Chondromyces crocatus: one gene and its partner. The protein of the gene in region 1 interacts with the protein of each later gene in a pairwise test. Links are inferred from orthologs where the notes say so. Each region holds a gene or a part of one and is shown on either strand. Other genes may lie near its edges. The genes, in order: nusG and rho.

Region 1 (3,040 bases):
TGTCGAGAAGGAGGAGATCGAGCGCGGTCAGGTGCTCGCGAAGCCCGGCTCGATCACGCCGCACACCAAGTTCACGGGTGAGGTGTACGTGCTGAAGAAGGAGGAGGGCGGCCGTCACACGCCGTTCTTCACGAACTACCGGCCTCAGTTCTACATCCGCACGACCGACGTCACCGGGACGGTTCAGCTGCCCGAGGGCGTGAAGATGGTGATGCCGGGCGACAACATCACGATGACCATCGAGCTGATCGCTCCGGTCGCGCTGGAGGAGCAGATGCGCTTCGCCATCCGCGAGGGTGGGAAGACGGTCGGCGCCGGCGTGGTCACCAAGATTCTCGCCTGAGCTGGAAGTAAAGCTCTGCCCGGGACCAGGATGGCCTAGACCTGGCTGTCCTGGTCCGGTACGGGGTTTCGAACGACGAGAATCCTAGGGGTATAGCTCAGTTGGTAGAGCAGCGGATTCCAAATCCGCAGGTCGGGAGTTCGAGCCTCTCTGCCCCTGCCGAGATGGACAGGCATCTGCCTGGACTGACGCGGCGTTGCTGGTGTGATCATGGCCAAAGGCAAGAAGAGCGAGAATGCGCCGGAAGGCGACGAGCCTGTGGACCGAGAGGAAGACCTCTCGGACGCAGAGCAAGAGACCGCGCTTGCCGTTCATGAGAATGACGCCAAGCGCAGCGCGATTGCCCAGGGTGGCACTGAAGAGGTCGTAGCGCCGGGTGAAGAGGACGACGAGGACGATGAGTCCGACGGGGCGGCCGCTCAGCTGGGCATCGATAAGTATGTCTTCGCCGCGTTCTTCGTGGCGGGGATGCTCTTTGCCTACCTGATTGGGCGCCTGGTCCATGGAGTCTGGGCCACCGCAGCGAGCACGGCGTGGTTCAGCCGAGCCGTCCCAGTTCTCGCCAACGTCGCTGATGAGCAGAAGACGACCTACGGGGTCGTCATCGGCGGCATCATTGCTCTGATTCTGGTTCTCAGGATGTACCGAAATCCGGAGATCCGAACCTGGGCGGACGAAGTCGCGACCGAACTGACGAAAGTAAAGTGGCCCACGAAGAAGGATGTGACCAACGCGACCTTCATCGTCATCACGGCGACGACGGTGGCGACCATCTATCTGACGCTGCTTGATCGATTCTGGGCATTCGTAACTAGCATCGTTTACGGCGATGGTAGTTGAGGCAGCAGTCCTGAGGGAGCCACGCGCCATGGCGAAGAAGTGGTACGTCATCCACACCTACTCGGGATACGAGGCGAAGGTGCGCGACGCGCTACTGCAACGAATGAAGCAGTATGCGATGGAAGATCGGTTCGGGGAGATTCTGATCCCGAGCGAGACCGTGACCGAGACGCGCCCTGGTGGAAAGACCAGGGTCAGGCAGAAGCTCAGCCTGCCCGGATACATCTTCGTCGAGATGGAGATGGGCGAAGAGGCTTGGCACCTGGTGAAGGAGACGCCGAAGGTGACGGGTTTCATCGGAAACCAGTCTCCCCAGGAGGTCCCCCTCTCTCAGATTGAGAGCCTGCGCAAGGGGATCGTCGAGGGTGCGGTCAAGCCCAAGCCGAAGCTGACGTTCGAGGTCGGCGAGGAAGTCCGGGTGCTGGACGGGGCCTTCGCGAACTTCACGGGCACGGTCGACGACGTGAAGATGGACAAGCAGAAGCTCAAGGTGAAGGTGAGTATCTTTGGGCGTCCCACGAGCGTCGAACTCGATTTCTCTGCTGTAGAGAAGCGATAGACGCTTCACGAAGCCGGAGTCGCCGTGAGCGCCGAGTTGGCTGCCAGCGGCGGAGTGAGAGGGTTCCTGAGAGTCCTCTGCATCGATGGATGAGAAACCCGCCCGAAATGGCGGCGGGCCGATAGGGTGCGAAGAACATGGCGAAGAAAGTCACCGGTTTCGTGAAGCTGCAGCTCCCGGCGGGGAAGGCCAATCCGTCGCCGCCCGTTGGCCCTGCGCTCGGTCAGCACGGCGTCAACATCATGGCGTTCTGCAAGGACTTCAACGCAAGGACGGCCTCGCAGGGAGACATGATCATCCCGGTGGTGATCACGGTCTATTCGGACCGCTCCTTCACCTTCATCATGAAGACGCCTCCGGCGTCCGTTCTGCTCAAGAAGGCCGCGGGTCTGCCCACGTCGAAGAAGCCCGGCGCTGGTTCGAAGGAGCCGAACAAGAACAAGGTCGGCAAGATCACGCAGAAGCAGCTTCAAGAGCTCGCTCAGCTCAAGATGCAGGACATGAACACGACCAACCTCGAGTCCGCGATGCGCAACATGGCGGGCACGGCTCGGTCGATGGGGATCGAGATCGGCGATTGACGGTCGTCGCTCCGTCCTGGAGCGAAGAGTTTGCCGGTTGATCGTCGCGCCAGTTTGCTAACGATGCCGTCAACGCCATACGTCAAGGGCAATCAGGCATCGGAGAAAGTTCACCACGGTCTGAGGCGCACCGTGGGAGGCGAAAGCCGTTACGCAAGGAGGATATATGCCTAAAGTCGCCAAGAAGAAGGCTGCGGCGCGAGCTGTCGTAGATCGCGGCCAGAAATACGCCCTGCTGGAGGCGTGTGGGCTCGTCAAGAAGGCGGCTTCGGCCAAGTTCGACGAGACCGTCGACATCGCTGTCCGGCTCGGGGTGAATCCCAAGCACGCTGACCAGATGGTCCGTGGTGCTGTCGTTCTGCCGCACGGCACGGGGCAATCGCTTCGTGTCCTGGTCTTCGCCAAAGGCGAGAAGGCACGGGAGGCTGAGGCCGCCGGTGCCGACTCGGTGGGTGCGGAGGAGCTCGTCGCGAAGGTCCAGGAAGGCTTCCTGGATTTCGACCGAGTCATTGCGACGCCTGACATGATGGGCCTCGTCGGGAAGCTGGGTCGGATTCTCGGCCCTCGTGGGCTCATGCCAAACCCCAAGGTCGGCACCGTCACCTTCGACGTGAAGACGGCGGTGAACGAGGCGAAGGCGGGCAAGGTGGAGTATCGCGTCGAGCGCGCTGGCATCGTCCACGCACGAATCGGCAAGTGCTCCTTTGCAGAGGACAA
Region 2 (3,293 bases), 1.0 Mb from region 1 along the record:
TCGGCAGCGGACGTGGTCCCATCCAGCTCGAGGACGTAGACGAAGACGCCCGACTCGGCCTCGTCTACCAGCATTGCGCCCGTTCTGGCTTCACACGCCCGCGCGGCCTCACTCAGCACGGCCTCCGCCAGCTCCTCCATGGTGACCGCCCGACCCATGGCGCTCTCGAGGTCGAAGAGCAGCTTCAGATCGGCGACCCGATGCTCGAGCTGCTCCTTCGTCTCGACGAGCTGCATGTTTTTCTGGATGACCGAGAGAAACAGCCGAGAATTGTCGATGGAGATCGCTGCCTGGGTGGCGAGCGCTTCGAGCAGCTCTTCATCGTGAAGCGAGAACTCTTGCTCGCCCCGTTTGTTGAGCACTTGAACCACACCAATCGTGCGCCCGATGTGGTTCTTCATGGGTGCGGCCAGAATCGACCGGGTCCGATAGCCATGCTGCTCGTCCCAGCCACGATCGAAGCGGCGATCACGATAGGCGTCCTTGACCCTGACGGTCCGCCCTATTTTGGCCACGTGGCCAGCGATGCCGACGCCTATGGGCAGCTCGATCGACCGGGTCTCACCGCCGACGGTGATTCGCGATAGGAGACGCTCTCGCTGTTCATCGAGCAGATAGAGCGTCGCTCGGTCCGCTTCGAGCAGCTCCGCTATTTTTTCGAGGATGAGAGAGAGGAGCTGATCGAGATCGAGGATGCTGCCGAGCGCGAGGCCGACTTCCTGGAGAGCACGCGCCGTCTTCTCGGCCCGGACCAAGCGCTCCTCGAGCTGCTTGATCCGGGCCTCATCGTCTCGGCTTCGGCTGCCCCTCGCGGTCACCGCTCAACGCTAACATGAGACGGTCGCGCCAGGGCAGGTCCGGGGAAGATGCCACACCAGCCGTCGGAAGGAGTTGGAGCGCGTCAGAAGGAACGACGCGCTCTCGCCAGAACCCGCCTCGTACGGCGAGGGAGGGTCTGACGGGCATCACGTCTTACTGGTTCATGCTCTCGAGGAACTCTTGATTGGTCTCCGTGCGGCTGACCTTGTCCAGCAAGAATTCCATGGAGTCGATGACGTTGAGGGGGTGCAGAAGCTGCCGAAGTAGCCAGACGCGCTGCAGGATCCACTCGGGCAGCAAGAGCTCTTCCTTGCGGGTCGCGCTCTTGTTGATGTCGAGGCAGGGGAAGATCCTCTTCTCCATCAACTTACGGTCGAGATGGATCTCGCTGTTGCCGGTCCCCTTGAACTCCTCGAAGATCACCTCGTCCATGCGGGACCCCGTGTCGACCAGGGCGGTGGCGATAATGGTGAGGGACCCCCCCTCCTCCACGTTCCGTGCGGCACCAAAGAATCGCTTGGGCTTGTGGAGGGCATTGGAGTCGACACCGCCGGAGAGGATCTTGCCGCTCGGGGGGACCACCGTGTTGTAGGCGCGGGCCAACCTGGTGATCGAGTCGAGCAGGATCACCACGTCGTGCTTGTGCTCCACCAAGCGCTTGGCCTTCTCGATGACCATCTCCGCCACCTGGACGTGACGCGTGGGGGGCTCGTCGAAGGTGGAGCTGATGACCTCTCCTTTCACCGTACGCTGCATGTCGGTGACTTCTTCCGGGCGCTCGTCGATGAGCAACACAATGAGCGTCGTATCCGGATGATTCGAAGAGATTGCATTGGCAAGGTGCTGAAGCAGCACCGTCTTGCCTGCTCGCGGGGGAGAGACGATCAAGCATCGCTGTCCTTTGCCGATGGGGCAAAGCATGTCGATGATGCGCGTGGAGAACGACTTCGGCCCGTGCTCCAGCTCGAACTTCTGCTGAGGATAGAGAGGCGTCAGGTTGTCGAAAAGGATCTTGTCCCTCGCGACCTCCGGCGCTTCGCCATTGATCTTGTCGACCTTCAGCAGCGCAAAATACGCTTCCCTCTCCTTCGGTGGCCGGATCGAACCACTTACACTATCGCCAGTGCGGAGATTGAAGCGCCGGATCTGCGATGGCGAGATGTAGATGTCGTCAGGGCCCGGCAGGTAGTTGTAATCAGGTGCGCGCAGGAATCCGAAGCCGTCTGGAAGGCACTCCAGAACACCTTCACCATAGACAGGCTGATCTTTCGCCGCGTGTGCCTGAAGCAGGGCGAATATCACCTCCTGCTTGCGCAAACCGGCAGCGCCTTCGATGTTCAGCGACTTGGCCATCTGCACCAGATCGGCCATCGACTTCTGCTTCAGTTCCTTGAGGTGCATGGGTGGGACGGCTCCCAAGGTATGACTGCGTACAAACTGTAGTTGTACGCTTCGTCAGTGGAGGTGGTTGGGGATTGGGGTTGCGGGCGTGATGTCCGGACGTTCCGGATCCGTTCTGCGTGCAGGTCGCGGGTCGGCAGGTCGTCTAGGCTTTCCCGCGGAGCTTGGGTGGAGGCGTGAACTACCCCTTACCCAGGTCAAGCCGGCCTACAATGTGCGCAGGCTCAGCATCTGTTCTGCTTACCGGTGATGTGGTCGACCGGCTCCCGCCAGGCGACTGCGCGCGACTCTACCAAGCACGTCTGCTCTGTCAATCCGCGGCAATCTCCGCTTCCGAAGTTGCCTCCCCATCGGGCCAGGACTAAGCCTGATCACGTCCATGGGGCTCAAGCAGGTCCAAATTTTCGTCCGTGGTCGGGTACAGGGCGTCTTCTTTCGCGCTTCAACACAGAGAGAAAGCAGACGACTTGGCCTCAGTGGGTGGGTCAGAAACCGACCAGACGGCGGTGTAGAGATCCTCGCAGAGGGCGAGGAAGATCAACTGAAGGAGCTCGCAAGTTGGGCCCACCGAGGCCCGAGCGCGGCTCGTGTCGAGCGAGTCGATGTTCGCTGGCGCAGTTTTTCGGGCGACTATTTCGATTTTCGCATCGTCGAATGACGCGACAGCCCATGGGCCGGAACACCTCGCCGCGATTCTGAACGGAAGCGCGATCGCCCGCTCAATTCAGCAGTACAGTCCATCCCGCTGACCCTAGCCACGATCGGGTTGGGCCGCCTTTAGGGCAAACAGAGTGCGACTCATGAAGCAGACGCTCGCCTGTGCGGCGCTTTTGACGATATCCGTCCTCACCAAGTCAGGGTGGGGCAACGACGCGGGGAATGGCGGCGTAGTCGCTCCCTCACGCTCTACCCCTGCCCTGCCCGCTCTTCGCTTCGACCCGCCACCCGAGGCTGATCCCAATGAACTCGGCGAGCTCGATCGCATTCTCGACCAGCTCACGTCTCCAAACGCTCAAGCGCGGCAGAGCTCACTGCCATCACTTGAGAGTTCGTCATTGGGCATGATCGGAGCC

Evidence for each region.
Region 2: the proteins of nusG (region 1) and rho interact in binary tests that used the Escherichia coli proteins (3 or more experiments, as listed by UniProt). The link is inferred for Chondromyces crocatus from one-to-one orthologs.

Annotation. Positions count from the first base shown.
Region 1 is NZ_CP012159.1:2,023,372-2,026,411, forward strand. What follows is about bases 253-2,976. They hold nusG (transcription termination/antitermination protein NusG), read left to right. Parts: upstream 253-1,211; coding sequence 1,212-1,742; downstream 1,743-2,976. Other genes in these bases: tuf (elongation factor Tu), read left to right, coding at 253-343; secE (preprotein translocase subunit SecE), read left to right, coding at 554-1,183; rplK (50S ribosomal protein L11), read left to right, coding at 1,880-2,323; rplA (50S ribosomal protein L1), read left to right, coding at 2,490-2,976. Also shown: more of tuf, read left to right, coding at 1-252; more of rplA, read left to right, coding at 2,977-3,040. UniProt on the Escherichia coli protein: Part of the processive rRNA transcription and antitermination complex (rrnTAC). The complex forms an RNA-chaperone ring around the RNA exit tunnel of RNA polymerase (RNAP).
Region 2 is NZ_CP012159.1:973,896-977,188, reverse strand. What follows is about bases 97-3,073. They hold rho (transcription termination factor Rho), read right to left. Parts: upstream 2,221-3,073; coding sequence 973-2,220; downstream 97-972. Other genes in these bases: CMC5_RS43955 (HEAT repeat domain-containing protein), read left to right, coding at 3,021-3,073; CMC5_RS42010 (acylphosphatase), read left to right, coding at 2,600-2,878; CMC5_RS03785 (GAF domain-containing protein), read right to left, coding at 97-818. Also shown: more of CMC5_RS03785, read right to left, coding at 1-96; more of CMC5_RS43955, read left to right, coding at 3,074-3,293. UniProt on the Escherichia coli protein: Facilitates transcription termination by a mechanism that involves Rho binding to the nascent RNA, activation of Rho's RNA-dependent ATPase activity, and release of the mRNA from the DNA template.